One region of the Ferdinandcohnia salidurans genome, then DNA from elsewhere that is predicted to be linked to it. Evidence: a T-box and tRNA genes for the amino acid it is inferred to sense, from the RefSeq annotation. Region 1 holds a T-box; the other holds one or more tRNA genes.
What was found. The T-box of region 1 lies ahead of ileS (isoleucine--tRNA ligase). A T-box ahead of a tRNA ligase gene usually reads a tRNA of that ligase, here a tRNA-Ile.
Positions count from the first base shown of each region.

Region 2: it encodes a tRNA-Ile, which carries the amino acid that the T-box ahead of ileS (isoleucine--tRNA ligase) is inferred to sense. The anticodon was not compared.

Region 1 covers NZ_JBHUEK010000007.1:208,249-223,710, forward strand. Annotated here, with positions in the region: gene sigE (RNA polymerase sporulation sigma factor SigE) at 1-30, shown strand, start outside; gene sigG (RNA polymerase sporulation sigma factor SigG) at 86-955, shown strand; gene ACFSFW_RS03975 (YlmC/YmxH family sporulation protein) at 1,145-1,390, shown strand; gene pgeF (peptidoglycan editing factor PgeF) at 1,548-2,369, shown strand; gene ACFSFW_RS03985 (YggS family pyridoxal phosphate-dependent enzyme) at 2,377-3,054, shown strand; gene ACFSFW_RS03990 (cell division protein SepF) at 3,071-3,508, shown strand; gene ACFSFW_RS03995 (YggT family protein) at 3,515-3,775, shown strand; gene ACFSFW_RS04000 (YlmH family RNA-binding protein) at 3,957-4,730, shown strand; gene ACFSFW_RS04005 (DivIVA domain-containing protein) at 4,839-5,339, shown strand; T-box leader at 5,405-5,660, shown strand; gene ileS (isoleucine--tRNA ligase) at 5,764-8,532, shown strand; gene ACFSFW_RS04015 (TraR/DksA C4-type zinc finger protein) at 9,075-9,449, shown strand; gene lspA (signal peptidase II) at 9,553-10,041, shown strand; gene ACFSFW_RS04025 (RluA family pseudouridine synthase) at 10,016-10,924, shown strand; gene pyrR (bifunctional pyr operon transcriptional regulator/uracil phosphoribosyltransferase PyrR) at 11,145-11,693, shown strand; gene ACFSFW_RS04035 (solute carrier family 23 protein) at 11,841-13,157, shown strand; gene ACFSFW_RS04040 (aspartate carbamoyltransferase catalytic subunit) at 13,317-14,219, shown strand; gene pyrC (dihydroorotase) at 14,216-15,462, shown strand, end outside.
Region 2 covers NZ_JBHUEK010000005.1:300-15,761, reverse strand. Annotated here, with positions in the region: gene menC (o-succinylbenzoate synthase) at 1-616, opposite strand, end outside; gene ACFSFW_RS02480 (o-succinylbenzoate--CoA ligase) at 612-2,090, opposite strand; gene menB (1,4-dihydroxy-2-naphthoyl-CoA synthase) at 2,170-2,991, opposite strand; gene menH (2-succinyl-6-hydroxy-2,4-cyclohexadiene-1-carboxylate synthase) at 3,034-3,852, opposite strand; gene menD (2-succinyl-5-enolpyruvyl-6-hydroxy-3-cyclohexene-1-carboxylic-acid synthase) at 3,855-5,603, opposite strand; gene ACFSFW_RS02460 (isochorismate synthase) at 5,596-6,987, opposite strand; gene ACFSFW_RS02455 (1,4-dihydroxy-2-naphthoate polyprenyltransferase) at 7,357-8,292, shown strand; gene ACFSFW_RS02450 (TraR/DksA C4-type zinc finger protein) at 8,724-9,479, shown strand; gene ACFSFW_RS02445 (penicillin acylase family protein) at 9,516-11,927, opposite strand; gene ACFSFW_RS02440 (TIGR00266 family protein) at 12,117-12,914, shown strand; gene ACFSFW_RS02435 (hypothetical protein) at 12,947-13,138, shown strand; tRNA gene ACFSFW_RS02430 (tRNA-Glu) at 13,243-13,314, opposite strand; tRNA gene ACFSFW_RS02425 (tRNA-Ser) at 13,343-13,433, opposite strand; tRNA gene ACFSFW_RS02420 (tRNA-Asn) at 13,439-13,513, opposite strand; tRNA gene ACFSFW_RS02415 (tRNA-Ile) at 13,523-13,599, opposite strand; tRNA gene ACFSFW_RS02410 (tRNA-Gly) at 13,611-13,684, opposite strand; tRNA gene ACFSFW_RS02405 (tRNA-His) at 13,723-13,798, opposite strand; tRNA gene ACFSFW_RS02400 (tRNA-Phe) at 13,825-13,897, opposite strand; tRNA gene ACFSFW_RS02395 (tRNA-Asp) at 13,906-13,981, opposite strand; tRNA gene ACFSFW_RS02390 (tRNA-Met) at 14,042-14,118, opposite strand; tRNA gene ACFSFW_RS02385 (tRNA-Ser) at 14,304-14,396, opposite strand; tRNA gene ACFSFW_RS02380 (tRNA-Ile) at 14,416-14,492, opposite strand; tRNA gene ACFSFW_RS02375 (tRNA-Met) at 14,506-14,582, opposite strand; tRNA gene ACFSFW_RS02370 (tRNA-Ala) at 14,613-14,688, opposite strand; tRNA gene ACFSFW_RS02365 (tRNA-Pro) at 14,700-14,776, opposite strand; tRNA gene ACFSFW_RS02360 (tRNA-Arg) at 14,782-14,858, opposite strand; tRNA gene ACFSFW_RS02355 (tRNA-Leu) at 14,877-14,965, opposite strand; tRNA gene ACFSFW_RS02350 (tRNA-Gly) at 14,983-15,057, opposite strand; tRNA gene ACFSFW_RS02345 (tRNA-Leu) at 15,062-15,142, opposite strand; tRNA gene ACFSFW_RS02340 (tRNA-Lys) at 15,157-15,232, opposite strand; tRNA gene ACFSFW_RS02335 (tRNA-Thr) at 15,238-15,313, opposite strand; tRNA gene ACFSFW_RS02330 (tRNA-Val) at 15,333-15,408, opposite strand; rRNA gene rrf (5S ribosomal RNA) at 15,419-15,462, opposite strand, start outside.

The DNA of each region.
Region 1 (15,462 bases):
CTTCGAAAAGAGTTTAACAAAATGGTGTAAAGAAAAAATAATTTTCCTTTAAAGCTATTGATTTTGCTGTTTTTATACACTAGCTATGGAAATAGTTGTGAATTCGAAATGCATATTTTTCCCTCTAACGGAGATACTTAACTTTGTACAGCAACTCCTGTTAGGAGGGAAAGAATTGACTCGAAATAAAGTAGAAATTTGTGGTGTTGATACTTCAAAACTTCCAGTACTAAAGAATGAAGAGATGCGGCAATTATTCCGACAAATGCAAAGTGGCGATTTGTCAGCTCGCGATAAGCTCGTAAATGGGAATTTACGACTTGTTCTCAGTGTAATCCAACGGTTCAACAACAGAGGAGAATTTGTGGATGATTTATTTCAGGTCGGATGTATCGGTCTGATGAAATCAATCGACAATTTTGACCTTGGTCAAAACGTAAAATTCTCCACCTATGCAGTCCCGATGATTATCGGCGAAATTCGGCGCTATTTACGAGACAACAATCCTATCAGGGTGTCGCGCTCATTGCGGGACATTGCCTATAAGGCTTTGCAAGTAAGAGAGCGTTTGATGAGTGAAACATCAAGGGAACCTACAGCAGAAGAAATCTCAAAGGTTCTTGAAGTGCCACATGAAGAAATTGTTTTTGCACTTGATGCGATTCAAGACCCTGTATCATTATTCGAACCGATTTATAATGATGGTGGGGATCCAATTTTTGTGATGGATCAATTAAGTGATGAACGAAATCGTGATTCAAATTGGATTGAAGAGATTGCCTTAAAAGAAGGAATGAGACGACTAAATGATCGTGAGAAACTAATCCTTCGAAAACGATTTTTTCAAGGAAAAACACAAATGGAAGTTGCTGAAGAAATCGGAATCTCTCAAGCCCAAGTCTCACGTCTTGAAAAAGCAGCAATTAAACAAATGAATAAGAACATCCAAAATTAATGATGGATTCATCCATTAAATGGACAAGTTATAGCATGAATAGGGTAAATATCAGACATTCGGTGAAGACGAATGTCTTTTTTAACGCCTTTTTATCGTATGAAATTAAAGCCTTCCCACTTCGTCTAATTTTGTCTCATAAAAGGCAGTAAGCCAGTCATATAGTTTACTATAAGGAGGCGGAGGGAAATGGTGAAAATTTCTGATTTTCAAGCGAAGGATGTTGTAAGTGTTGTCGATGGAAAAAGACTTGGGAATATTGGTGATATCGACATTAACTTAACAACTGGAAAGATAGAGTCCATTATTATAGGTGGCTATGGAAAGGTACTAGGCATATTTGGCCGCGAGGAAGAGATTGTGATTCCATGGAGAAACATTATCAAAGTCGGTAAAGATGTGATTTTAGTGCGAACTCAGAATACGACTGAGTAATCGCGCTAAATTTTGACATTTTTCCTAACATATTCTCCTTTCTTTTGCTAAGATGTGATAAAATAGGCAGAAGAAGGGTTCATTTTTCTAAAAATAAAATATTGTCTTCATGTCTAGGTAAGATGTGTTGATAATTGTTGAATAAAAGGATGTTGTTATGAAGCTTGAACCATTTACTCAAAAGGCAGAACAAGTTTTAAATCTTTCCAGTTGGAGCCATATTTCTGATAAACTGGTTGCTGGTTTTACGACTAAAAATGGCGGAGATAGTGAAGGGGATTTTAAATCCTTTAATCTTGGTTTACACGTGAATGATGAGGACAACTCGGTTATTTCAAACCGAAAGCTGCTTGCAGACATTCTCCGCTTTCCACCTGAAAACTGGGTATGCTCAGAGCAAACACATAAAAATAGCATCGCTAAGGTCACTAAAAAAGATCTTGGTGCAGGTGTTTTTACATACGAAGATAGCATCAAGGATACTGATGGGTTATATACAACAGAGAAAAATATTCTGCTAACCCTTTGTTATGCAGACTGTGTTCCACTTTATTTTTTTGCACCATCTAAACAAATCATTGGAATAGCTCATGCAGGGTGGAAGGGAACTGTTCAGGATATTGCAGGTGAAATGATTCGTGCTTGGGGTCATGAAGGTGTTAAACCAGATGGTATCCAAGCAGTAATCGGACCCGCAATTGGTAAATGCTGCTACATAGTGGATGATTACGTTATAAATTTCGTGAAAAATTTGGACAAAATAGAGTCAAAACCTTACGAAATAGTAAGTGACAACCAATATCGGTTAGATTTAAAAGAACTAAACTATCAGCTTATGGTGAGGGCAGGAATTCCTCCGGAAAATATTCAAGTTTCCTCGTATTGTACGTCCTGTGAGAATCAGAAATTCTTTTCGCATCGAAGGGATGCCGGGAAAACGGGAAGAATGATGAGTTTTATTGGCTTTAAGGAGGATTAATTTTAAAATGAGTGTAAAAGAAAATCTAATCTACATACAAGAGAACATAGAACAAGCATGCAAGCGTTCAAATCGGCCTGCAGATTCTGTTTCAATTATTGCTGTAACGAAATATGTAAGTGTTGAAACAGCTAAGGAAGCAATCGAAGCAGGAATTCAACATATTGGAGAAAATCGCGACGAAGGTCTGACAAAGAAGCGAGAAGAACTTGGGAATGAACCAACTTGGCATTTTATTGGGTCTCTTCAAACAAGAAAAGTAAAAAACATTATTGATAAGGTCGACTATATTCATTCGCTCGATCGAATATCGTTAGCAGAGGAAATTCAAAAGCGGGCGAGCGATAAAATAAAATGTTTTGTACAAATCAATGTATCTGGAGAAGAGTCCAAACACGGAATGTCACCGGAAAATCTTGAGTCGTTTATAAAGGAACTTGGAAAATATCCTTCTGTTGAGGTAGTCGGATTAATGACAATGGCTCCGTTTACCGATGATCAAGATGTTATTCGTTCATGCTTCCAAAGACTTCGAAACCTAAGAGACGATGTACAAGCTCTTGGTTTGCCACATGCTCCATGTACTGAATTATCTATGGGTATGTCGAACGATTTCGAAATTGCAATTGAAGAAGGAGCTACCTTCATTCGAATAGGTACTTCATTGGTTGGCAAAGAATTTTAAAAGAGAGGTGTTACAATTGAGTATAAAAACCAAATTTAAAAGCTTTTTTGCATTAGAAGATGAATATGATTATGATGAAGAAGATTATTTTGAAGAAGAGGAAGTAGAACCGACAAGGGCTACAAAACCAGCTGCGAAGCAAAATGTAGTTAGCTTGCAAAGTGTTCAAAAGTCTTCCAAGGTTATTTTGTTTGAACCTCGAGTGTATGCAGAGGCACAAGAAATTGCCGATCATTTGAAAAACAGACGAGCGGTTGTTGTTAATCTCCAACGTGTTCAACATGATCAAGCAAAGAGAATCGTTGATTTCCTAAGTGGAACTGTTTATGCCATTGGTGGGGATATTCAACGCATTGGTGCAAATATTTTCTTATGTACTCCTGACAATATCGATGTGTCCGGAAATATCTCTGAGATTGTTTCTAACGAAGAATTCGCTGAAAAGGGGTGGTAATCGAAAATGGGTATTATTTTCGGTATCTTAAGTCAAGCGCTGGTACTTTATTCGTATGCGCTGATCATTTACATTTTAATGTCTTGGTTTCCAAATGCACGTGAATCTGGGATTGGTCAATTTTTAACAAGAATTTGTGAACCATATCTAGAGCCATTCCGCAGATTTATTCCACCACTAGGGATGATAGATATTTCCCCAATTGTTGCAATCCTAGTGCTAAATTTCGCTGGTAGAGGAATTCATGCTTTGCAAAGCATGTTCTAAAAAGGGCCTTGTTTCAAGGTCCCTTTTCTTTATTTTTGTCTAGCTCCAGGCGCCATCGGCTCGAGGTCATAAGCCAATCGCTTCGGAAGGTAAAATGCACCTTCTGTCAGCGCTCGTCTTATGCTTGTCGCCGATAACCAGGCACCTTGCGCTTTTCTATTTTAAACGAGGTATTATACATATGAATCTATATCAACATTTTCGAAAAGAAGAGCATGCGTTTATTGATCAGGTGTTGGAATGGCAACAGACTGTTCTGAATCAGTACAGTCCTAGGTTAACCGACTTTCTTGATCCACGTGAACAAGAAATTGTGAAACAAGTGGTGGGAACCGGTGGAGATGTCCTTGTTCATTTTTCTGGTGGAAAAGAAGGACTTGAACGAAAACGTGCATTATTGTATCCATCTTATTTTGAGCCAACGGAAACAGATTTTAATCTATCCTATTTTGAGGTGAAATATCCTGTTAAGTTTGTTTCTGTTGACCACCGAAAGGTTCTTGGTTCATTAATGTCTCTCGGTCTAAAACGTTCCAAATTTGGTGATATCCTAACACAGGATGAGCGTATTCAAATTGTTGTTGCCGGGGAAGTTGCTGATTACGTCCGAATGAATTTAACATCTGTGGGAAAGGCAACGATTTCTTTATCAGAGATTGCTGCTTCAGAACTCGTATTCGCACATGAAGAATGGACTGAGCAAACAGTCACTGTTTCCTCCTTACGATTAGATGTTATATTGGCATCCATTTTAAATTTGTCTAGGCAAAAAGTGCAAGTCTTAATAGAAAATGGACTTGTAAAAGTGAATTGGAAAAAAGTTGAACAATCTTCCTTTGAATGTAAGGAAGGAGATGTTCTTTCTGTTCGTGGTTACGGAAGAAGTAGACTTCATTCAATTGAAGGGAAAACAAAGAGAGAAAAATGGAGAATCATTGTAGGAAGACAAAAATAATTGTAAATAATGCAGGAATTTCTTCTTTTTTGTCGAATTGTAAAGTATCATTTGTTTGAAGAATGTTTGAAAAACAAACGCATTTATTAATTTTTGGAGGTGGCATTCGTGCCTTTAACGCCATTAGATATTCATAATAAGGAATTTAACAAAGGTTTTCGCGGCTATGATGAGGACGAGGTTAATGAGTTTCTTGATCAAGTTATTAAAGATTATGAAATGGTTATTCGTGAGAAAAAAGAACTTGAGTCAAAACTTTCAGAGCTAAACGAAAAACTAGGTCATTTTACAAATATCGAAGAAACGTTAAATAAATCGATCTTGATTGCGCAAGAAACAGCTGAAGAAGTGAAACGTAATGCTTCAAAGGAAGCAAAGCTTATCATCAAGGAAGCAGAGAAAAATGCAGATCGTATTATTAATGAATCGTTAGCTAAATCTAGAAAGATATCAATCGAAATTGAAGATTTGAAGAAACAGTCAAAAGTATTCAGAAACAGATTTAAAATGTTAGTGGAAGCTCAGTTAGATATGCTTAACAATGATGATTGGGATCATCTCATGGAATACAATGTAGAGCCTGTTTTTGCAGAATCAGAAGAAAACTAGTATTGACACTTGACTCTTTTGATTAATACGCATATAATTTTAAAACAACTAATTACTTTAATATACTAGCAGCTTTGAAAGGGACAGTAGTTCTTGTCAAACTTATATAGCGAGTCGGGGATGGTGGAAGCCCGGTATAAGTGATAAGAATGAAAATCACCCTGGAGTTCGGTGCTGAACATATAAATTGATTCAAAAGAGATTGTCTTTTGAACATTTCTAAGTAAGCATTTCGCGTCTCATTCACGTTACGAATGTCGAGTGGACGAATGGAAATTCGTCTATAAGGGTGGTACCGCGAGAGGCCTTCTCGTCCCTTTTTGGGATGAGAAGGCCTTTTTCTATTCTGATTAAAGGTATCACAAATCATCCATACTGTAACAAGCTGCAAATAATTAGGAACTATTATTAGGAGGAAATGGTAATGGAGTATAAAGACACGTTATTAATGCCAAAAACAGATTTCCCAATGCGTGGAAACCTTCCGAATCGCGAACCACAGATTCAAGAACAATGGGAAGAAATGAATATTTACCAAAAGGTTCAGGAACGTACGAAAGGTCGTCCATTATTCGTTCTTCATGATGGGCCTCCATATGCGAATGGTGACATTCATATGGGGCATGCATTAAATAAAATCATTAAGGATATGATTGTTCGTTTCAAATCAATGAACGGGTATTGCGCCCCATATGTTCCAGGATGGGATACTCACGGACTTCCAATTGAAACAGCTCTTACAAAAAATAAGAAGGTTAATCGGAAAGCAATGAGCGTTGCGGATTTCCGTAAGCTTTGTGAGGAATATGCCTACGAGCAAATCAATAACCAACGCGAACAATTTAAACGTCTAGGGGTTCGTGGTGATTGGGAAAACCCGTATATCACATTAAAACCAGAATACGAAGCACAGCAAATCAAAGTATTTGGTGAAATGGCTAAAAAAGGTTATATCTACAAAGGACTTAAGCCTGTTTATTGGTCTCCTTCATCTGAATCAGCACTAGCAGAAGCGGAAATTGAATATCAAGATAAACGCTCACCTTCTATCTATGTAGCGTTCCCAGTGAAGGATGGTAAAGGCGTATTAGAAGGTGATGAAAAAATCATCATCTGGACAACAACACCATGGACAATTCCAGCAAACCTTGGAATTAGTGTACATCCTGATCTAGAGTACTCTGTTGTTAGTGTTGACAACAACAAATACGTCGTTGCTTCTGCATTATTAGAAGCAGTAACTAAAGAAATCGAATGGGAAAATGTATCTGTTGTGAAAACATTTAAAGGTCGTGAATTAGAAAATGTTGTAGCCAGCCACCCTATCTATGGTCGCGATTCCCTTGTAATGCTTGGTGAACACGTTACAACTGATGCAGGTACTGGATGTGTACATACAGCACCTGGTCACGGGGAAGATGACTTCATCGTTGGACAAAAATATGGCATCGGCGTGCTTTGCCCTGTAGATGAAAAAGGCTATATGACAGCAGAGGCAGAAGGGTTTGAAGGTTTATTCTATGATGAGGCTAACAAACCAATCACTGAAAAATTAAATGAGGTTGGAGCTCTTCTAAAGCTTGCCTTCATTACTCACTCTTATCCACATGACTGGCGTACGAAAAAGCCAACTATCTTTAGAGCTACAGCTCAGTGGTTTGCTTCTATTAAAGATTTTAGAAACGAACTGATGGACGCTGTTAAAGAAACGAAATGGGTTCCAGCTTGGGGTGAAACAAGACTTTATAACATGGTTCGAGATAGAGGAGATTGGTGTATTTCTCGTCAGCGTGCATGGGGAGTCCCAATCCCAGTATTCTATGGTGAAAATGGGGAGCCAATTATCACAGATGAAACCATTAATCATGTCTCTAACCTATTTAGAGAATATGGTTCAAATGTTTGGTTTGAACGTGAACCTAAAGACTTATTGCCAGACGGATTTACACATGAATCAAGTCCAAATGGTATCTTCACGAAGGAAGATGACATTATGGACGTATGGTTTGACTCTGGTTCATCCCATCAGGCAGTCTTATTAGAAAGAGAAGACCTACAACGTCCGGCAGATCTTTACTTAGAAGGTTCTGACCAATATCGTGGTTGGTTTAACTCTTCTCTATCAACGGCTGTAGCTGTAACAGGTAAAGCACCATATAAAGGTGTACTAAGCCATGGTTTTGCCCTTGATGGTGATGGCCGTAAAATGAGTAAGTCATTAGGAAACGTTGTTGTTCCGGAAAAGGTAATGAAGCAATTAGGAGCAGATATTCTACGTCTTTGGGTAGCTTCAGTTGACTATCAGGCAGATGTTCGTGTATCCGACGCAATTCTAAAACAAGTTGCAGAGGTTTACCGAAAAATTAGAAACACATTCCGTTTCTTACTTGGTAATTTAAGTGACTTCAATCCGGAAACAGATGCAATTCCAGTGAATGAATTGCGTGAGGTAGATCGTTATATCCTTGTTAAATTAAACAAATTAATTGATAAGGTAAAAACATCTTATGAAAATTATGAGTTTGCAGGTGTTTATCATTCCGTTCATAATTTCTGTACAATCGAGTTAAGCTCATTCTACCTAGACTTCGCAAAGGACATTTTATATATCGAGGCAGCGGATCAACATGATCGCCGTTCAATCCAAACTGTCTTATATGAAGCTTTATTAAGCTTAACTAAGCTTGTAACACCGATTCTTCCACATACAGCAGATGAAGTATGGAAGCATATCGATTCTGTTAAAGAGGAAAGTGTTCAATTAGTTGATATGCCAAATTCAGTTGAGATTCCAAATGCAGATGCATTGGAAGCAAAATGGGATTCATTCATGGAACTTCGTGATGATGTTCTAAAAGCTTTAGAAACAGCGAGAAATGAGAAAGTTATTGGAAAATCTTTAGCTGCTAGCATTACTTTATATCCAAACAACGAAACAAATGCTCTTCTCGATTCAGTGGAGGAGAACTTAAAGCAGTTGTTTATTGTATCAGGATTTGCGATTGGTGGCTCATATGAAGAAGCTCCAGAAAATGCACAAGTTTTCGATCAAGTAAAAATCGTTGTAGGTGTAGCAGAAGGTGAAACCTGTGATCGTTGTTGGGTCGTAACACCAACAGTTGGTGAAGACTCAGATCACCCAACACTTTGCACACGTTGTGCATCTGTTGTAAAAGAAAATTACCAAAACTAAAATAGGAAAAACGCCATGAATCCATAGGTTCATGGCGTTTTTTTGCAAAAAATTGGTATCTTGAAATATTTCATTAATAGAACTGTAACCCAACAATTTGCTCGTCTGCCGTCAAAAATTTATGAGAATTACGTAGTATGTAATTAGAAAACATTAAAAAACATTTGAAGATAGGAGGATAAAAAGGACCGCGTCGACAAAAACGCCACTTCCTGTGGCATTGTCGACACTAGCACGTCCTGTGCGTTGAAATTTCAAGGCGGCGCAGCTTTGAGTACCGGAGCGAGGCAACTGCTTGGTTAAACATCCTTGCAGCCTTGCGCTGAGGAGTTGACTTCTAGAATATACTAGTAGACGCAAGCGCATATCGGAGTTAATCACCATTTTCTAGGAGTAATGTTCACAGAAATTCGATGCGTCATTTTTATCCTACAGGAAAAACTTGTTGGCTTTAACGAAAACCATTATGGATAATACTATTTCTACTACCTTATAAAGATGATCTTAAGCATTAATCAAAAGCATGATAAGGAGGCGTTCCAATGAACGATCAGTATGCAGAGATTAAAGCGGAATTGGAATTAACAAAGAAAGAACTAATATCCAGGTTAATGAAGTCAGCACAATATGAGGTAAGTCAAGAACTACTTTTTCAGAATGAACAATCTGAGAAAGAGAAAATTGTAATGAATCATATAAAAGAAGACCTAAGCGACGTCGAAAGAGCTTTAAATAAAATTAATTCCGGCACTTTTGGAATTTGCGAAGAGACTGGTGCTGAGATTCCGATTGAGAAACTACGGATACTTCCAACAGCTCGAACTATTTTCGAATTTTCCTTCACTGATCTATATGACAGAAGTAATGTCATACCCCTTCAGCGTAAAAACCATCTTTCTTTAGTGGAGCAAAAGTGAAACCTTTGCTTTTGCTCTGCTTTAATCCCTTAAATAGATTGTACAGACGTCCATTCATATGCTAAAATTCAAAAGTATAGTTTGTATGGATGGGGGCGTATTCGTGTATTATAATTTAATTGCTTTATTTATCATTTTATTAGATCAGGTTACAAAATGGATGATTGTCCGTTTTATGGAGCTTGGAGATTCGATTCAAATCATTCCTAACTTTTTGTATATAACGTCGCATCGAAACCGTGGTGCAGCATGGGGAATACTACAGGGGCAAATGTGGTTTTTCTATATTGTGACCATTATCGTGGTAGTTATGCTGGTTTTATACATACGGAGCCTCAAACCAAATCAGCGCTTGTTTGGCATTGCGCTTTCATTTATGCTCGGAGGTGCAATTGGTAATTTTATTGACCGTATCTTTCGTAAAGAAGTTGTCGATTTTATAGATACATACATTTTTACATATAACTTCCCTATTTTTAATATTGCCGATTCAGCACTAGTAATTGGTGTTGGCTTGATTTTAATTTTAACTATTTTTGAAGGGAAATTAGAAAAGGAGAAAACAAATGAATCAATTCGAACTAACGATTGAGGATCAACAGCAAAATGACCGAATTGATAAAGTCGTTTCAGCCTTTAACTCTGACTGGTCGAGGACACAAGTCCAGTCTTGGATAAAGGATGGGAATATAAAAGTCAACGGGAATAATGTTAAAACCAATTATAAAGTTAATATAGGGGACCATATTCATATTGACATTCCTGAACCGCAAGCTTTGGATGTGGTACCAGAAGAGATGAACTTAGATGTTTATTATGAAGATGCAGATGTTCTCGTAGTCAATAAACCAAAAGGAATGGTCGTACATCCTGCTCCAGGCCATGTTAGTGGAACGTTGGTAAACGGTCTTATGGCTCATTGCAAGGATTTATCAGGAATCAACGGTGTTCTACGCCCAGGGATTGTTCATCGAATCGATAAGGATACTTCAGGCTTATTGATGGTTGCAAAAAATGATGTTGCGCACGAATCCTTAGTGAATCAATTGGTCGAAAAGTCAGTTACTCGTAAATATAAAGCACTAGTCCATGGCGTCATACCGCATGACCAAGGTACAATTGATGCACCCATTGGACGGGATAAAAAGGATCGCCAAAGTATGACTGTTACAGATGAGAACAGTAAAGATGCAGTGACTCATTTTAATGTATTAGAACGATTTAAAGACTTTACATTTGTTGAGTGTCAGTTAGAAACAGGGCGTACCCATCAAATTCGTGTTCATATGAAATATATTGGTTATCCATTAGCGGGTGATCCAAAGTATGGCCCAAAGAAAACATTAGATCTTGGTGGACAAGCTCTACATGCAGGACTATTGGGCTTTGTTCACCCCAGAACGAATGAATATCTTGAATTTGAATCTCCACTTCCTGCTTATTTTGAGGAACTTCTGGAGAAGCTGCGACATTGATTTTGTTCCTTACAAAAAAGGATTGACAAATTTCGATAATGAACGTAGAATGAACTTAATTAAATGAGCCCCTTTAAGATCAGTCCCGTGAGGCTGAGAAGGAAACGGAACTACATTTGGATTATTGTATCCTCATGTATGAGTGTCTATGTCCTTTCACTTACGGTGAGAGGACATTTTTATTTTAAAGAGGGAATCAATGTTAAGTGAGGTGTAACAAATGGCTGAAACTGATAAAGCTGTAGTTTTAGACAATCAAGCAATTCGAAGGGCTTTAACAAGAGTAGCTCACGAAATCATTGAAAAAAACAAAGGAATAGAGAACTGTGTGATTGTTGGGATCAAGACGAGAGGTATTTACTTAGCAAAGCGCATTGCCAGCCGAATTGAACAAATCGAAGGCAAGAAGATTGCAATTGGTGAATTAGATATTACCTTGTACCGTGATGACTTAACAACAAAAACAGAGGATCGCGAACCAATTGTAAATGGCTCCGATATACCAGTTGACATTACGAATAAAAAAGTCATTCTTGTTGATGACGTGTTATACACAGGTAGAACAGTGAGAGCGGCACTCGATGCCCTCATCGACATTGGTCGGCCAGCACAAATTCAGTTAGCTGTTTTAATTGACAGAGGTCATCGAGAGTTCCCAATACGGGCAGATTATGTTGGAAAAAATATTCCAACTTCTAACTCGGAAAAAATTGTGGTTGAACTAGAAGAAATAGACAATTTAGATCAAGTAACGATTCATAAAAAATAAATAAAGTACCCTTTAAATGTAGTCCAGAGAGGCTAACAAAGGGGTAAACATTCCTTCTCAAAAGATAGGGATTTGTATACCTCTTTGTGTAAAAAACACAAAGATTTTTTTGTTTTGGGTATCTTAAAATGAGGGGGAAATTCAAAAATGAGTAATGATAACCAAAAGATTGTATTAGGGATAAAAGATAAACCATCTCCAGGACTATTCGCAATACTGAGCCTGCAGCATTTATTTGCCATGTTCGGTGCAACTATCCTTGTACCGTATTTAGTAGGAATTAGTCCTGGGGTAGCTCTCATCTCAAGTGGGTTAGGTACACTAGCATTTTTACTTATAACAAAGGGTCAGGTTCCAGCATACTTAGGATCATCCTTTGCTTTCATTATCCCACTTCAATCAGCAATAGCTGCTGACGGTCCTGGTGCTGCTATGATGGCAAGCTTACTTGCTGGGCTTGTATATGGGATGGTAGCCTTGTTAATAAAAGCAACAGGACATAAATGGCTTGTGAAGATTTTACCACCTGTTGTTGTTGGACCAGTTATTATCGTAATAGGTCTTAGCCTAGCTGGTACAGCAGTTGGAATGGCAATGAATGATGCTAGCGGAGCATATAGTCTACAGCATTTTTCAGTAGCATTAGTTACACTAGCAATCGTGATTATAGCAACCATCTTTTTTAAAGGCTTCTTAAACCTAATCCCGGTCTTAATCGGGATTATCGGTGGATACGTATACGCATTATCAATCGGATTAGTGGATTTTACTGCAGTAAAAGAAGCAAAGTGGTTTGAAATGCCAGACTTTATTATTCCGTTTGTTTCATACACACCGCAGTTTTCATTAGATATGATTGCATTAATCGTTCCAGTAGCGGTAGTTACCTTATCAGAGCATATCGGACATCAAATGGTCTTAAGTAAGGTTGTACAAAAAGATTTAATTAAACAACCTGGATTACATCGCTCAATTATGGGTGATGGAGTAGCAACGATGATTGCTTCACTACTTGGTGGTCCACCAAATACAACATACGGAGAAAACATTGGCGTTTTAGCCATCACTCGGATCTTTAGTGTATATGTAATCGGCGGTGCAGCTGTTGTGGCGATTGTCTTTGGTTTCATTGGCAAAATCAACGCCTTAATTAGTACGATTCCAACACCAGTTATGGGTGGGGTATCCATTCTCTTATTCGGAATTATCGCTTCATCTGGTTTACGGATGTTAGTAGATAGCAAAGTTGATCTTGGCGATAATCGTAACTTGGTGATTTCATCAGTTATCCTTGTCATCGGAATCGGCGGAGCATTCATCCGCGTACTTGGCTTTGAAGTTCACGGCATGGCATTAGCCGCAATCATAGGTGTTTTACTTAACCTAATCCTTCCTGGCGGAGTAGTTCCGGAAGACGAAGATATATATGAGACTCATCTTGAGGATGATAACTCTGTTGCATAATGATTCACCTTTTAAAATAACCCAGAGAGGTTATTAAGGGTGTAAGGTTTTTGCGAAAAGGGTATTGGCTTTCTAATACCCTTTTTCAAACAAAACCTTGTTTTACACCCTTACCAATAAAGGTAAGGGTGTTTTTTTATAAGAATTGGAGGAGAGAAAATGAATCATTTACTTACGATGACCGAGTTAAGCATTGAGGATATTGACCGAATTCTATTTGATGCAAGCCTGTTTGCCGAAGGAAACAAATGGAAGCTAGAAAAACAAACATTTGTTGCAAATCTTTTCTTCGAACCAAGTACACGTACACGCTTTAGTTTTGAAGTAGCCGAGAAAAGATTAGGTGCAGACATCCTGCAGTTAGATGAAATGACTTCAAGTGTTCAAAAGGGAGAAAGTCTATATGACACAGTTAAAACCCTTCAATCAATCGGGGCAAATGCAGTCGTGATTCGTCATCCAAAGGATGAGTATTTTAAGGAATTAATAAATGGCATCCATATTCCAATCATTAATGCAGGTGACGGATGTGGTCATCATCCTACACAATCTCTCCTTGATTTATTAACCATTAAACAAGAGTTTGCTAGATTCCAAGATTTAAATGTGTTAATCGTTGGCGATATTCGTCATAGTCGGGTTGCAAGATCCAATGCCGAAGTCTTAACGAGATTAGGCGCAAATGTTCGCTTTTCAGCTCCATTAGAATGGCAAGATGATACAAATCCTAATGGTGAATATGTAGACCTTGATAAAGGCATTAGAGAAGCAGATGTCGTCATGTTGCTGCGTATTCAACATGAGCGCCATGAGTCATCGATGGGCTTAACGAAAGAAGAATACCATGAACAATATGGTTTAACGATTATGCGAAGCAAAAACATGAAAAAGGGTAGCATTATTATGCATCCAGCTCCCATCAATCGTGGAGTTGAAATAGCAAGTGAATTAGTAGAAGCACAAAACTCAAGAATTTTTAAACAGATGGAAAATGGTGTATTCGTAAGAATGGCCGTACTTAAAAGAGTGTTACAACAGGTTGAAGGAGGAATTTTAATATGAGCACATTATTAAAAAATGCAAAAATTTTAAACGAACAAGGTGAATTAGTAAGTGCAGATATCAAAATCACGAATGACTTGATTGAAGCGATGGGTACAAACCTTGATCCAACAAATTGTGAAGTAATTGATGTAGAAGGAATGTTTGTATCAGCAGGTTTTGTTGATGTCCATGTCCACCTTCGTGAACCAGGAGGCGAACATAAAGAAACAATTGAAACAGGAAGTCTTTCGGCAGCAAAAGGTGGATTCACAACAATTGCAGCAATGCCTAACACAAGACCAGTTCCAGATTCAGTTGAACAAATGAATTGGCTGCAGGCAAGAATCCAGGATACGGCTCATGTGAATGTTCTTCCATATGCGGCTATCACCATTCGTGAGCTTGGTCAAGAACTTACGGATATGAATGGATTAAAGGAAGCAGGAGCATTTGCATTCACAGATGACGGCGTTGGAATTCAATCTGCTGGGATGATGCTTGAAGCCATGAAGCAAGCGGCCGCGATTGATATGCCAATTGTAGCCCATTGTGAGGAAAATACGTTAATCAATAAAGGTTCTGTACATGAGGGTGAATTTTCGAAGAAACATGGAATCAATGGAATTCCTTCTGTGTGCGAATCCGTACATATTGCAAGGGATGTTTTATTAGCTGAAGCAGCTGGCTGTCACTACCATGTATGTCATGTAAGTACAAAGGAATCAGTCCGTGTCATCAGAGATGCAAAACGTGCTGGTATCCATGTAACAGCTGAGGTTACACCACATCATTTATTACTATGTGATGAAGACATCCCTAGCCTCGACACAAATTATAAAATGAATCCTCCATTACGTGGAAGAGAGGATTTGGAGGCCCTTATTGAAGGACTCTTTGATGGAACAATCGATTTTATCGCTACAGATCATGCACCACATGCAAGTGAGGAAAAAGCACAGGGAATGGCTCTAGCGCCATTTGGCATCGTTGGTTTAGAGACAGCATTCCCACTTCTTTATACACATTTTGTTGAAACCAACAGAATGACATTAAAGCAATTAGTAAACTTCTTAACCAATAAACCAGCCAGTACATTTAAATTACCATTTGGAACATTAGAAATTGGTAAGAATGCTGACTTAACTGTAATTGATTTAAACGCTACAGAAACAATTGATCCAGAAAGCTTTGTTTCAAAAGGAAAAAACACACCATTTACTGGCTGGGAATGTAAAGGATGGCCGGTCATGACACTTGTAAA
Region 2 (15,462 bases), on a different contig from region 1:
CATCTAATGCTTTAAGTTTGTCAGTATCCGTTAAAGTATAAGCAGAATTCGCATCAACCATTAGCGGTAGGCTTGGAAATTCTCGTCTAATTTCTTTTAGAAGCTCATAATCTTGTCCAGGCTTAATTTTTATTTTGACTCGTTTATAGCCTGTGTTCACATGCTCCTGGATTTTACGTAATACTTCCTCCATTGAACTAATACTTACGACTACGCCTGAATCAATAAAATCTCTCGTCCCGCCAATCGCTTTAGAAAGGGAAATTCCTTGTTTTTTTGAATATAAATCCCATAAAGCCATGTCGATGCTAGCTTTCGCCATATTATTTCGTTTTACAAATTGAAAGCGTTCTTGTAGTTGCTGAGGATGCTCAACCTCTTCTTTTAAAATTTGCGGGATTAGATAATCGACAAGTATATGCCAGCAAGTTTTAATCGTCTCTTCTGTATACCAAGGTGATGAAAAGGCAACGACCTCTCCCCAACCAACGACACCTTCTACATCCTCCATTTCAACAAGAATACTCTCTCTTGTATCTACCTTTCCCGTACTTGCTACAAACGGTGAGAGCAAACTTTGTTCTATGAGATGGAGGGTAACCTTTTTCACCTTAATCATTTTTCTCATCCTTTATCAAATCAACTAATTTTCGTCTCATAAGTTTATTTGATGCATTTCGTGGGAGGGCATCAACAAAATGGATTGATTTTGGAACTTTATATCGCGCAAGTTGTTCGTGGCAATAAGCAATGATTTCATCTTCACATAGATTACTTCTTTCTTCTTTTATGACGAAGGCAGCTGGCACTTGTCCCCATTTTTCATCATCCACACCTGTAACACCCGCTTCTAAAATGTTTGGATGTGACAATAGAACCGCTTCCAGTTCAGCAGGATAAATATTCTCTCCCCCTGAAATAATTAAATCTGACCGGCGATCTAACACGAATAGAAACCCTTCCTCATCTATGTAACCAATGTCACCGGTATATAGCCAGCCATCAACTATTGAGGTCATCGTAGCATCGATCCGATTCAAGTAGCCTTTCGTCACGTTTGGTGCTTTTACAACGATCTCCCCTATTTCATTTGGAAGTGTAGGTGTACCATCTTTATCAATTTTGATTTGCACGGGAAAAAGTGGTTTACCTGCTGAACCTAACTTTGAAATACTATACTCAGGTGCAAGCGTAACAACCTGTGATGCTGTTTCAGTCATACCATATGTCTGGAACACAGGAATATTATGAGCAATACAATCCTCTAACAAAGGTTTTGGTGCAGGCCCTCCTCCAAGAAGCATACATCTAAACTGTTCAGGGTAGCTGTCACCCCCTAATTCTCTAATCATCCTCGTTAGCATGACACTCACTGCTGACATGATCGTAACACCTTGATTCATAATGGCATCATTTGCTTTTTTGGGGTCGAATTTTTCGTGAATCACCGCTGGTATTCCATAAATGACACTTCGATACAAAATCGATAACCCACTAATATGAAACATCGGAACAGTTAGTAACCAGCAGTCATCCTGGTGTAGCCCTAAATTTAAACTTGAGCCAATCGCACTCCACCAATGGTTTCCATATGTATGAATAACACCCTTTGGTTTTCCAGTCGTTCCTGATGTGTACATAATCGTATCCGCCTGTTCTAAAGAGAAATACTCTTGAATCTCACAGTCTTTCTCAGGAAGCTCATGAAGTTCATTTAATGGTATGTATTTAATATTTAGATGAGCCACTTTCTCAAGAAAAGGCTCTTCCGTTAGCAGCATTTTTGTGCCAGCATCACTCAATTGAAATTCTAGCTCACTACTTGTTAGTTTTATATTCAATAGGACTGTAACTGCTCCAATATATTTCAGGGCATGAATCACCTCAACCATCTCAACACTGTTCCTCAGGAGCACAGCTACAACGTCTTCCTTTTGTATCCCTGCAAAAGTGAGTTGATTAGCCCTTTTTAACACATTTTTATGTAAAGTTAGAAATGATATCTCTTCATTTTCAGTTTTTATCGCAGTTCGATTTGGCGTTAAAAATGAACGATGTTTCAGCCAATTTGGTATTTCTGTTGAATTCATCTTTTTCAAATCCTCTTATATTTGTAATAAAAATGCAAAAACAGCTTGATGAGGTCTTCATCAAGCTGAGAACTGAACATTAAGGGAAACGAGGGAATTGCTTAAAGTCTGGCATGCGCTTTTCTTTAAATGCGTCACGGCCTTCCTTCGCTTCATCTGTTGTGTAGTATAGAAGAGTAGCATCGCCAGCCATTTGTTGTAGACCTGCTAAGCCATCTGTATCAGCATTCATTGCTGCTTTTAAGAAACGAAGAGCTGTTGGACTCTTTTCAAGAATTTCTTCACACCACTTAATTGTTTCTTCTTCAAGCTGCTCTAATGGAACAACTGTGTTCACAAGACCCATGTCTAATGCTTCTTGCGCATTATATTGACGGCAAAGGAACCAGATTTCACGAGCCTTTTTATGACCAATGATGCGAGCAAGATATCCAGAACCATAACCTGCATCAAAGCTTCCAACCTTCGGACCAGTTTGTCCAAAAATAGCGTTATCCGCAGCAATTGTTAAGTCACATACAACATGTAATACATGTCCTCCACCAATTGCATAACCTGATACCATCGCGATAACTGGCTTTGGAATTACACGGATTAAACGTTGTAAATCAAGAACATTTAATCGTGGGATTTGGTCGTCTCCAACATATCCACCATGTCCTCGAACCTTCTGATCTCCACCAGAACAGAATGCTTCATCTCCTGCACCAGCAAGAACAATAACACCAATATTTGAATCATCTCTTGCATAAGCAAAGGCATCAATCATTTCTGCCACTGTTTTCGGCGTAAACGCATTTCTAACATGTGGTCGGTTAATGGTGATCTTTGCAATACCATTGTATGTTTCATATAAAATTTCATCATACTTCCGTTCTGCTATCCATTCAACTGCAGCCATTAGCTTGTCCTCCTTTATGTATAGGTTTGTATGTAATTTTGATCATTGAGAAAAATGATCAGAAACAAACTCATTTATTATTTTACCAAAAAAACGTGGTTGTTCCACATGAATTGCATGTCCAACCTCTACTATTTTCTCCACTTTTGCATTTTGAATGCTTAAACTCATCTCTTCTGCAATCCTGCAATACTTTTGGTCAAGCTCTCCACAAAGCAATAAAGTCGGGAAGTTAAGCTCATTTAGTCTATCCCAGTATGAGGGTTGTGAACCAGTCCCCATCCCCTTAAGACTATTAGCTAAACCGACTGGATTATTTTTAAGACGTTGTTTACGTATTTCTTGTTGTCTTTCTTTCGTTAGTGCCTGTTGTGAAAGGAATAACGGGATCTTCTCCCAAAAATCAATAAAACCTTGGATTCCCTCTTGCTCAATTCGATTTGCCAGTTGCTCATCTGATTTTCTACGGGCAGCTCTCTCTTCTTCTGTTCTTAATCCTGGAGAACTGCTCTCTAGAACAAGGCTAGTTACTCTAGTTGAATAAAGAATAGAAATGGCCAAAGCTAGCCTTCCTCCCATGGAGTAACCAACTAAATGAGTTTTTGGGATAGATAAGGCATCAAGTATATGAATGATATCTTTAGCAACAGTTTCTATATGATATCTTGAAAAGTCATCAGGACTATCTGTCTCTCCATGTCCGATTATATCAATAAAAATACATTGATAACTGTTATGAAGTGGCTCAGTAGCCCTGCTCCAAGTTGCTATACTACCTGTAAAACCATGGAGGAACACAATCGGTTCGCCTTCTCCCATCACTTGGACATGATAAGTAACCCCGCTTGATGAAATAAACATAGTTATTGTTCCTTTTTAAGCAGGTTTTTTATTTCCTGGGAAACATTATTCCACATTTTTCGATGAATCATGACATTTTCTTGACGGTCCGTTTTTACTTCAACAACATGAAGGCCTTTACCATTTAATGAAGCAGATATGGCTTTTCGGAATTCCGCCCAATTCTCAACACTAGTAAACTTCCCGCCATACATTTTTACGGCATGTTCATAATCAAGCCCGATTGGCGTACCAAACAGGGTTTCAAAGTGCTTTTCTTCCTGTGATTGTGGTAAGAAAGAAAATATACCGCCACCGTCATTATTAATTAACACGATCGTACTATTTAAATGATGATGCTTTGCCGCTAATAATCCATTTAAATCATGGTAGAAAGAAAGATCACCAATCACTAGAACCGTATGCTCATTTTGCGAACTAATGCCCATTGCCGTTGAAACAAGTCCATCAATTCCATTTGCTCCTCGGTTTCCTAGCGCATGAATTGACTTTTCATTATTTGTAAAGAATGTGTCAAGGTCTCGAATCGGCATACTGTTTCCGACAAATAAAGTAGATCCATTTGGCAGGATTTCTTGAAGTTCAGTAAATACCTTCCCCTCAAATAAGGTTTCCTCTTGGTGTACCGCGTTGATATTTTCTTTCACGATCTCATTTATGTTAATCCAAGAGCTAATCCACCCATTATCACTACGTTTCTGTATTCGTTTCGTAATCGCCTGACAGAATTCTATTTCATCACAGTACACCATATCAGTTGCGGATAAAGTAGGATCTCTCCATCCACCGTCCCCATCTACAACGATTTGTGGTGTGTTTTTTTGTTTTTGAATAAATTGCAGAAGTGACTTAGAGACAGGCATTGCTCCAAAACGAATGATAATGTCTGGTGAAAAAGCTTCTCGGAACTCTTCGTTTCGTAAAAAAGCATCATAACCATCTAGTATGTATGATTTAGGATGTGTACCACTTCTCAGTTGGGATAGTGGGTCAGCAAGTATTGGAAATTGAAGAGTTTCTGCTAGATTAGCTACAGCATGTCCAAACTCAGAATGATCGTGTGAACCACATACAATAATTCCCTTCACTTTTTCACTGACTACATCACTTATCAGTTGAGCTTGTTCCTCGTCCATTGTCGGTTTTCCAACCACGACATTAACATTTTTCTTAGCCATTTTGCTTGTACCCCATAGTTGATCAAGACCAAGATTTGGAACAAGTGGCTCACGAAAAGGAAAGTTCAGATGGACCGGTCCTGCGGGAGCTGATTGTGCTGTACCCGCTGCTCTTCCTGCCATTGTTCTAACATAGGCCAACATTTGCTCGGAATCTTGAGGTAGTGCCATTTCTACAAACCATTTCGCATGATTCCCATATAACTGGTTCTGGTCTATGGCTTGCGGTGCACCAACATCGCGCAATTCATGTGGTCGGTCCGCTGTCAACACAATTAGCGGTACCCTTGAATAATAGGCCTCCACAATAGCCGGAAAATAATTCGCTGCTGCAGTCCCAGACGTACAAAGGATCGCTACAGGCTTTTTGCTTGCTTTAGCTACCCCAAGCGCGTAAAAAGCGGATGATCGTTCATCAATATTGATTGTAACATTCATATCAGGATGTTCAGCCATTAGTATTGCCATCGGGGTAGAGCGGGAGCCAGGGCTCACAATGGCCTCTGTGACACCCACTTGGACTAATTCATCAACAAATGATGCTACATACCGAGTTAATGCTTCATTATTCATTGTCTAAGCCTCCTAATGCGGATAGCATCGGTCTAAACTTAATCATTGTTTCTGTATATTCACTTTCTGGTTCTGAATCTCCTACAATACCACATCCAGCAAATAAGGATGCATTATTGCTATTTATTAACCCAGAACGAATGGCAACGGCAAATTCTCCATTATCTTTGGTATCCAACCAACCAACTGGGCTTCCGTACCAGCCGCGGTCAAGAACCTCAAGCTCACGAATAATTTCATATGCTTTTTGTTTAGGTTGTCCTCCAAGGGCTGGAGTTGGATGTAATCGATCTACAACAGTAAGCAATGACACATTTTCTTTTGCTACCCCTCTTACAGGTGTGTATAAATGTTGGATATCTCGCATTTTTAAGATATCAGGTTGTGTTGGTGAAGAGATGCGTACACAAGATTCTTTCATCGCATTTTTTATCATTTGTACAACAACATCATGTTCGTATAGATTTTTCCGGTCACTAAGTAATTCATTAGCTAATTGTTCGTCTTCAGAAGGTGTTTTGCCACGTCGTATCGAACCTGCTAAGCAAGTCGTTAAAAATTCTCCACCTTTTTTCTTAATAAGACGCTCAGGTGAAGCCCCTATAAAACATGAATCTCCGTATTCAATTGCAAATAAGTAACTCATTGGTTGCTCTTCTTTTAGACGTGCTAAAATGGCGTCCGTTTCAATTGGCTTATCGAAATGCAGTTTAATTTCTCTTGCTAATACGACCTTTTCAACCTCACCGGCCTGTACCTTTTTTGTTGCATTTCGAACAGATTCCATCCATTCCTTTGGTTGGACTTCTTCTTTTGTAAAGGAAGTGCTTATTGGATCTTTTTGATTTCTCTCAAACAGTCCTTCTAATTGTTCTATATCAGAATCAGCAAAAGTTGTTCTTGTAGGCTCACAAATTATATTTGTCGTTAAATAAGTGCTTCCTTTATAGACAGAAAGCATAATCGTAGGCAAGACAAATTTCGCATCATCAAAATGATCCCACAGCTCTGTTCTCTTTTTTAACGGATCGAATGAAAAACCTCCCATTAAGATTGGACCTGTAGAATATGGTGCAAAGTCATCCACTATAATCGAATTGTGAACGAGTTTTTTCCACTTTTCTTCTATTGCAACAAAACGTTCTGTAGACTCGTTATCGCTAATTGTATAAGCTTCTCCAAGACCAACAATTATCGTATCATTTGTTGGATTGGACCAGAAACATCGCGTTTTAAACGTTTCTTTTTTCCCAGCAGAAAAGAACAATAGGGGGTCTATGTTCTCAATCTCTCTAACCTGACTTACAAGTATCGGCTTTGAAAGCTCCTTTGAACGGAGCATTCCTTTCTCTATGTAATCCTTCAATCCTTTTTGTTGTATCATGACCAACTTATATCCCCCCGAAGTGTATCCCATAATAAATTTTACTTTAGAAATAGTATATGATTATAGTATATCATTAACATATATTTACCCTTAGTATTATAATCCGATAATTTTTGATTAATGAATCAAATGCTACGATATACCTGATAATGAATAGTTGTCAACAAACTTGATTCTACCATATCTACTCGCACTATGACCACTTACTTCCTTATTATTACGTTTTGAGAGTTATGTTAGTCTGGGGATTAAATCGTAGGAAGAATGTTTATGTCTTTTTTGTTACATTAAACCATTGACAGTACCTGTCCAATTCACTAAACTGAACTTTGGATATACATGATATGACGTGAGAGGAGAAGTCTAATGCATACGGAACTTCAGTCAAATCAGAAGCTATCTAAAAAGCCTTCAAATGGGTTACAAGTATGGTGGAGACTTATGCGTCCACATACACTCACTGCATCTTTTGTTCCAGTTATACTAGGAACAGTACTTGCACTTCCAGATACATCTATAAACATGGCATTATTCTTAACAATGTTACTTGCTTGTCTTCTCATTCAAGCAGCAACTAATATGATTAATGAGTATTTTGATTATAAACGCGGTCTTGATACCGCTGAATCAGTCGGTATTGGTGGAACAATTGTTAGAGATGGAGTAAAGCCAAAAGTGATTTTAAACTTGGCATTTGCCTTTATGGGAATTGCCACACTTTTAGGTGTTTATATTAGTATGAATAGTAGCTGGTGGTTAGCGTTAGTGGGGACTATATGTATGTCTGTTGGTTATTTATATACAGGTGGCCCATTCCCAATTTCATCAACACCTTTTGGAGAGCTTGCAGCTGGTTTCTTTATGGGTATGATCATTATTTTAATATCGTTTTTCATCCAAACGGGTACTGTTACTTCAACAAGTATTTTAATTTCAATTCCAATAATGATCCTTGTTGGTGCCATTAATATGTCAAACAATATTCGTGATTTGGATGGCGACAAAAAGAACGGACGTCGCACTTTACCGATTTTATTAGGAAGAAAAAATGCGATTAAGTTTTTAGCGGTATTGTTTATTATTTCATATGTCTGGATTATTGCTTTGTCATTTATGGGAATAGCGTCTTGGTGGAGCCTACTTGTATTGGTAAGTGTTCCAAAAGCCGTTCAAGCAATAATTGGTTTTATTGGTAAATCAGAACCAATCCAAATGATGCCAGCAATGAAAGCAACTGCCCAAACAAATACATTTTTTGGTTTCCTATTATCTATTGGAATCTTTATCGGTTACTTCTTTTAAAAACACGATTTTTACGATCGTGTTTTTTCTTTTGTCTTCTTTCACAAAATACGTGTTCAAAAAGGAGGATGAAAAGGACCGCGTCGACAAAAGCGCCACGTCCTGTGGCATTGTCGACACTAGCACGTCCTGTGCGTCGAAAGTTCAAGGCGGCGAAGCTTTGAGTACCGGAGCGAGGCAACTGCTTGAGTTAACTCCCTTGCAGCCTTGCACTGAGGAATTGACTTCTTGAATATACTAGCAGACGCAAGCGCATAACCTATTGTTCATGATGTTTTCCAGGAGCAAAAATCACAGAAATTCAATGTGTCATTTTCACCGGACTTTTGAACATCCTATACAAGCACTTTTTTACATTTATGATTTTCGTGTTTATGTAAATAATACATAACAAGATTCGTTACGAAATCATTATGGAAGGAGTGCTTTTCATGTTATCAAATGAGCAATTATCAACCTTCCGTTCACAGTTGATAAACGCAAAAAAAGAGGTTGAAGAACAATTAACGGATAGCGATCATTTTGATTTAGAACGCGGTCATTTCCACGGGTCGATGGGGGAACTCTCTTCTTATGATAACCATCCAGGGGATGAGGGAACTGCGCTTTATGAACGCGAAAAGGACATTGCACTTAATGAGCATATTGAAAAAGAATTAAAAGACATTGACTACGCCTTACAAGCAATTGCTGAAGGAAGATATGGGAAATGTGAAAAATGCGGTAAGGAAATACCTGTAGACCGGTTGGAAGCAATTCCTACCACAACATATTGTGTTGAGCATACCCCGACCCAAGTCGTATCTCATAATCGACCTATTGAGGAAGGGGTTTTAATGCCACCATTTGGAAAGTTTGTTGATGAGGAAGATAATGTATCCTTTGATGCAGAAGATTCATGGCAAGATGTTGCAAAGTATGGAACATCTGATACTCCTTCAGACCTTGCTGACCCAGTTGATAGTTATAATGAAGTATTCCTCGAATCAGATGAAAATGTAGGCTATGTAGAGGATTACGAAAACTTCGTCGCAACAGACATCGAAGGGAAAGAAATAATCATCTATCCAAACAACCAGCATGAACGATATGAGGAAGTGTTAGATGAAGAAGGAATCATGACCATGTTCGGCGATCTTCCTCCATATGAAAAAGAACCTTACACACAAGATGAAGCACAGGATTAAATTCAAAGCAGTGGAATCTCTTCCACTGCTTTCTTGTTACTTTATTGGTTGTAAAAGAAGTGTATAACTATTTTTCATATAACTCTCTTTTTCAGTATGAGTAATGTGATATTTCCCTGTTGTCCAATCAGAAATTTGATCATGATAGAATGGACTTAATACATGACCAGATTGCCCTGGGCCTACCACATTATAGCTTTGATTCATGTTTGATAGATCAATTACTGAACGCCATGCAGCTCCGTGTGTGATCGCGCCTGATTTTTTATTAAAACTTGCAGCAGCTACCGATATTCCACTACCACCCATAGGAACAAATTCATTTTGATTAAAAAGATAGTTTAACGGTGAAATTGCAGACAATGGATGATTAAAAGGAACCCTATGAAATTCTCCCCATTGCCATTTACCTGAATTCTTCCCTTGTTGTTTAACAGCAAAATCAACAGCTCGCTTGAATGACTCTAGAGTTACTTGCTCCAAGCCACCAGCTTCACGTAACCATACACCTTCATCCCCTTTTGTAGCATTTCTAATCATTTGGTCTACAATTTGTGATTTACCCTCAAACAAGTTATCGATTTCATTTGGAATGGATTCCTCAAACAATACATTCGCAAATTCCTCCATCCATTTATGAAAGACTAGAGGCTCCCCATCTTCTATTCGGTCCACAAAGTCCCATCCTTCAAACTGCTTTAAGACTTCTATATCGATTTCTCTTAGCTTGTCTTTTTTGCTTGTTAATACATCAAGAAGAATCGGTACAAATTCCTCCGCCTGCAAATTATGTTGGTCAAACTGCAGTTGAAACATATCATCAACCGAAAATTTATTCTTACTCGTTAAAACATCCCGTATACGCTGCTGACGATATGGCTGTGCCCAAGTATTCGTAATATGGTATGGATAATCATCTGTTACAATTTTATTATTTGCCGTAGAAATAAAACCTTCCTTTGGGTTCACAATTGTTGGGAGTTCATCCCATGGAATAAAGCCCTCCCACTCATATTCATTCGTCCAACCTGGTACAGGTACCGAGCTGTCTCCCTTTTTTCGAATAGGAATTAACCCATTTGCTCGATAAGCAATGGTTCCATCCGTAGCTGCAAAAACAAAGTTCTGAGCCGGGGTATGGAAAGATGTAAGAGCTTCTTTAAATTCATCCCAATTTTTCGCCTTGTTAAACATCAACACCGCTTCAAGCTCGGTCGAAGGGTCGAGAGCTGTCCATCTTAACGCTAAAGCTGTCTTCTCCCTATGGTCATGGGTGAATTCTGAAATAATCGGACCATGCCTTGTTACCTGAACCTGATAAGGAATTGTTTCTCCATCCTTTACCTTTATTGGTTCTTCAATGATTGTCGCATCCTCCCACTCCCCCATATACTCGAACTGATTTGGATTTTCTGGATTTCTTTTTTCAATATATAAATCCTGAACATCAGGACCTACATTGGTAACCCCCCAGGCAATATGTTCATTACGTCCTAATATAATTCCTGGAACACCTGCAAAAATGACACCACTTACGTTTACCTCGTCATTTTGTAAATGCGTTTCATACCAAATCGACGGAGTCGCCAATGCTAAATGAGGATCATCCGCAAGAATCGGCATACCTGAATCAGATTTCTCCCCACTAACAACCCAGTTATTACTACCGTTAAACTCATTTGGAAAAGGTGCTTGTGCAATACTTTTGGAAATATCAACAGGACTTTCTTTCATCGCTTGAAGAACGGTTGCCCCGTCTTCAGGATATGTAGGGAATAATTCTAGTAGTTTTTCATCTGATACATGTTGTGCCATGTAATATCGAAAGGCTTGACCTTTATAATGGCCTCCTAAATCATAAGCCATATACTTCCCGATCGTGAGCGAGTCTATAGGGCTCCACTCAGTTGGTTTATATCCAGCTAGAGTAAACTCTACGGGTAATGTATTCTTCTCCTTTGCTTCCCTAATAAAAGCATTTACACCATCCGCATAAGATTGTAAGACACCCTTCGCTTCTGTTGAGTATCCTTCGTACGAGATTTTAGCTGCTCTACGTAACCCAAGAGCTCTAAAGTATTTATCCTGCTCAATAAGGGAGCTACCAATAACCTCACTGATCTCTCCTGAGGCCTGTCTACGGCTTAGATCCATTTGAAATAACCGATCCTGAGCTGTTACATATCCTTGTGCAAAATACAGATCATGAGTGTTTTTTGCACAGATATGAGGAACCCCATTTTGATCACGAATCACTTCAACCTCATCAGTAATACCAGCAACACTAATTTTTCCTTCAATTTCTGGTAAACTTTTTCTCAAAAATAAATAGCCTGCCAAAATACTTGCCACAAGAAGGAGGACGATTATGATTCCTGATACTAAAATAACCCTCCATCTTTTCTTTCTAGGCCAAATACGTCTATTTATAGCGACTTCTGAACTCATAAAATCCCCCTTAGACTTATCATTTCAAGAAAATTCTAAATATATTATAATATCCCATTTTGATTTTGTCATTGTAATCTCCAATAGACTGACATTATTTTCATACGTAGTGTAAAGTTTAAAGGAAGATACTAACCAAATGACGAATTATTTCTATATATCATTTTTTTAAGTGAAAGGAAGAATACAATGAACGCTCATGAGATTGAATACAAACTATATGGAGATGACATGCAATTTGTAGAAATCGAGTTAGATCCGAGTGAAAGTGTTATTGCGGAAGCAGGAGCAATGATGATGATGGAAGATGGAATCTCAATGGAAACCATATTCGGTGATGGCTCAGAATCTGGAGGTGGCGGTCTTTTAGGTAAACTTTTTGGTGCAGGTAAAAGAGTCCTGACTGGTGAAAGTCTTTTTATGACAGTATTTACAAATAACCATATGGGGAAAAAACATGTTTCCTTTGCGGCACCGTACCCTGGTAAAATCATTCCAGTTGATTTAAGTATGCTTGGTGGAAAGGTGATTTGCCAAAAAGATTCGTTTCTATGTGCAGCAAAAGGAGTATCAGTCGGAATAGACTTTCAACGCAAATTAGGTACTGGTTTCTTCGGTGGAGAAGGCTTCATCATGCAAAAATTAGAAGGAGATGGATTAGCCTTTCTACACGCAGGTGGAACCATACATAAAAAAGAACTCCAACCAGGTGAAACCCTTCGAATCGACACAGGCTGCTTAGTTGGGATGACGAAGGAAGTAGATTACAATATAGAATATGTAGGAAAAATAAAAACAGCTTTCTTTGGTGGGGAAGGGTTATTCTACGCAACTGTATGTGGCCCTGGAACGGTTTGGGTACAGTCATTGCCATTTAGCCGTATGGCAGACCGTATTTTCGCGAGTGCACCTAGAAATGGGGGAAACACAGGTGAAGGAAGTATACTAGGAGGAATCGGAAATTTATTAAACGGTGATAACAGATAGAATAATTATAGGCATAACTGGGAGGATAATAAATGGAGGTGTGGAAGATGAAACGTAAAGATGACGACGTTAATAGAAAACCCGATGCTCCACTATTTGATGCCCCAGATGATAAAATTCTAGCATTTGACATGTTCCGCGGAATATCACCCGGACTCTTTTCAGATGTAGATTTAGACAACCCCGCAAAGAAAATAGAAGATGATATAATTTCTCAAGATTAGCACCTGGCAACAGGTGTTTTTCTTTTTGCAAACCATAAAGAAGTAAGAAGCTAGAAATCTACTAAAAATAAAAAAACGCCATGAGAAATTCTCATAACGTTTGATGACCCGTACGGGATTCGAACCCGTGTTACCGCCGTGAAAGGGCGGTGTCTTAACCGCTTGACCAACGGGCCAGAAAATAAGTATTTATATGATTCGACATGGCGGAGAAGGAGGGATTTGAACCCTCGCGCCGCTTACGCGACCTACACCCTTAGCAGGGGCGCCTCTTCAGCCACTTGAGTACTTCCCCAAAAATGGCTCCGCAGGTAGGACTCGAACCTACGACCGATCGGTTAACAGCCGATAGCTCTACCACTGAGCTACTGCGGAATAATTATATGGTGGGCCTAAATGGACTCGAACCATCGACCTCACGCTTATCAGGCGTGCGCTCTAACCAGCTGAGCTATAGGCCCATTGTATAAATTGGAGCGGGTGATGAGAATCGAACTCACGACATCAGCTTGGAAGGCTGAGGTTTTACCATTAAACTACACCCGCGTAATGAATTTTATTTTTATAAATTTATAATTTTTATATGGGGCGGCTGATGGGAATCGAACCCACGAATGTCGGAACCACAATCCGATGCGTTAACCACTTCGCCACAACCGCCATTAAAGTTTATAAAATAAATAAGGTGGCTCAGGACGGAATCGAACCGCCGACACAAGGATTTTCAGTCCTTTGCTCTACCGACTGAGCTACTGAGCCACAATATATGGCGGTCCCGACCGGGATCGAACCGGCGATCTCCTGCGTGACAGGCAGGCATGTTAACCGCTACACCACGGGACCTTTTTTTAACAACAAAAATTATTTTACAATAACTTCTTTTGTTTGTCAACATATTTTTTTTGGTTGCGGGGGCAGGATTTGAACCTACGACCTTCGGGTTATGAGCCCGACGAGCTACCAGACTGCTCCACCCCGCGATAATAGAAAATATATAGTTTTTTGTCATGCGTTAATTATAGCAGATGACTGTCCCTTCCTCTGCAAGCTTACTCTAGAAGCTAAGTCCGTCGGGACAACTCGCAGTATTTCGATGATGCAACGCTCGTTGCTCCACCCCGCGATAATAAAATATTTAATTCAAGCCATACCATTTTAAATAATATGGCGGAGGAAGAGGGATTCGAACCCCCGCGGGCTTTAACACCCCTGTCGGTTTTCAAGACCGATCCCTTCAGCCGGACTTGGGTATTCCTCCACATATAAGAAGTTGTAAATGGTGGACCTTGTAGGACTCGAACCTACGACCGGACGGTTATGAGCCGTCTGCTCTAACCAGCTGAGCTAAAGGTCCTAGAATTTTCAAATGGTAGCGGCGGAGGGGATCGAACCCCCGACCTCACGGGTATGAACCGTACGCTCTAGCCAGCTGAGCTACACCGCCATAATTAAAAGCAACTATTTAAAATTCTATTGGTGGAGCCTAGCGGGATCGAACCGCTGACCTCCTGCGTGCAAGGCAGGCGCTCTCCCAGCTGAGCTAAGGCCCCAATTTTTTAAATGGTCGGGAAGACAGGATTCGAACCTGCGACCCCTTGGTCCCAAACCAAGTGCTCTACCAAGCTGAGCTACTTCCCGTAAAATGGCGCGCCCGATAGGAGTCGAACCCATAACCTTCTGATCCGTAGTCAGACGCTCTATCCAATTGAGCTACGGGCGCATTTTATATTTTTTTAGATGGTGCCGAGGACCGGAATCGAACCGGTACGGTAGTCACCTACCGCAGGATTTTAAGTCCTGTGCGTCTGCCAGTTCCGCCACCCCGGCACTTCTTAAATTACCTCTGGAGCGGAAGACGGGATTCGAACCCGCGACCCCCACCTTGGCAAGGTGGTGTTCTACCACTGAACTACTTCCGCATAATGCGGGTGAAGGGACTCGAACCCCCACGTCAAAGACACTAGATCCTAAGTCTAGCGCGTCTGCCAATTCCGCCACACCCGCATATTTAATTTAAATGGTGAGCCATGAAGGATTCGAACCTTCGACCCTCTGATTAAAAGTCAGATGCTCTACCAACTGAGCTAATGGCTCGTAAGTGGTGCCGGCGATAGGAGTCGAACCCACGACCTACTGATTACAAGTCAGTTGCTCTACCAACTGAGCTACACCGGCAAATTTAACCTAAAATATATGGTGGAGGATGACGGGATCGAACCGCCGACCCCCTGCTTGTAAGGCAGGTGCTCTCCCAGCTGAGCTAATCCTCCGTCTCATCCAACCTAGCGACGTCCTACTCTCACAGGGGCAATGCCCCAACTACC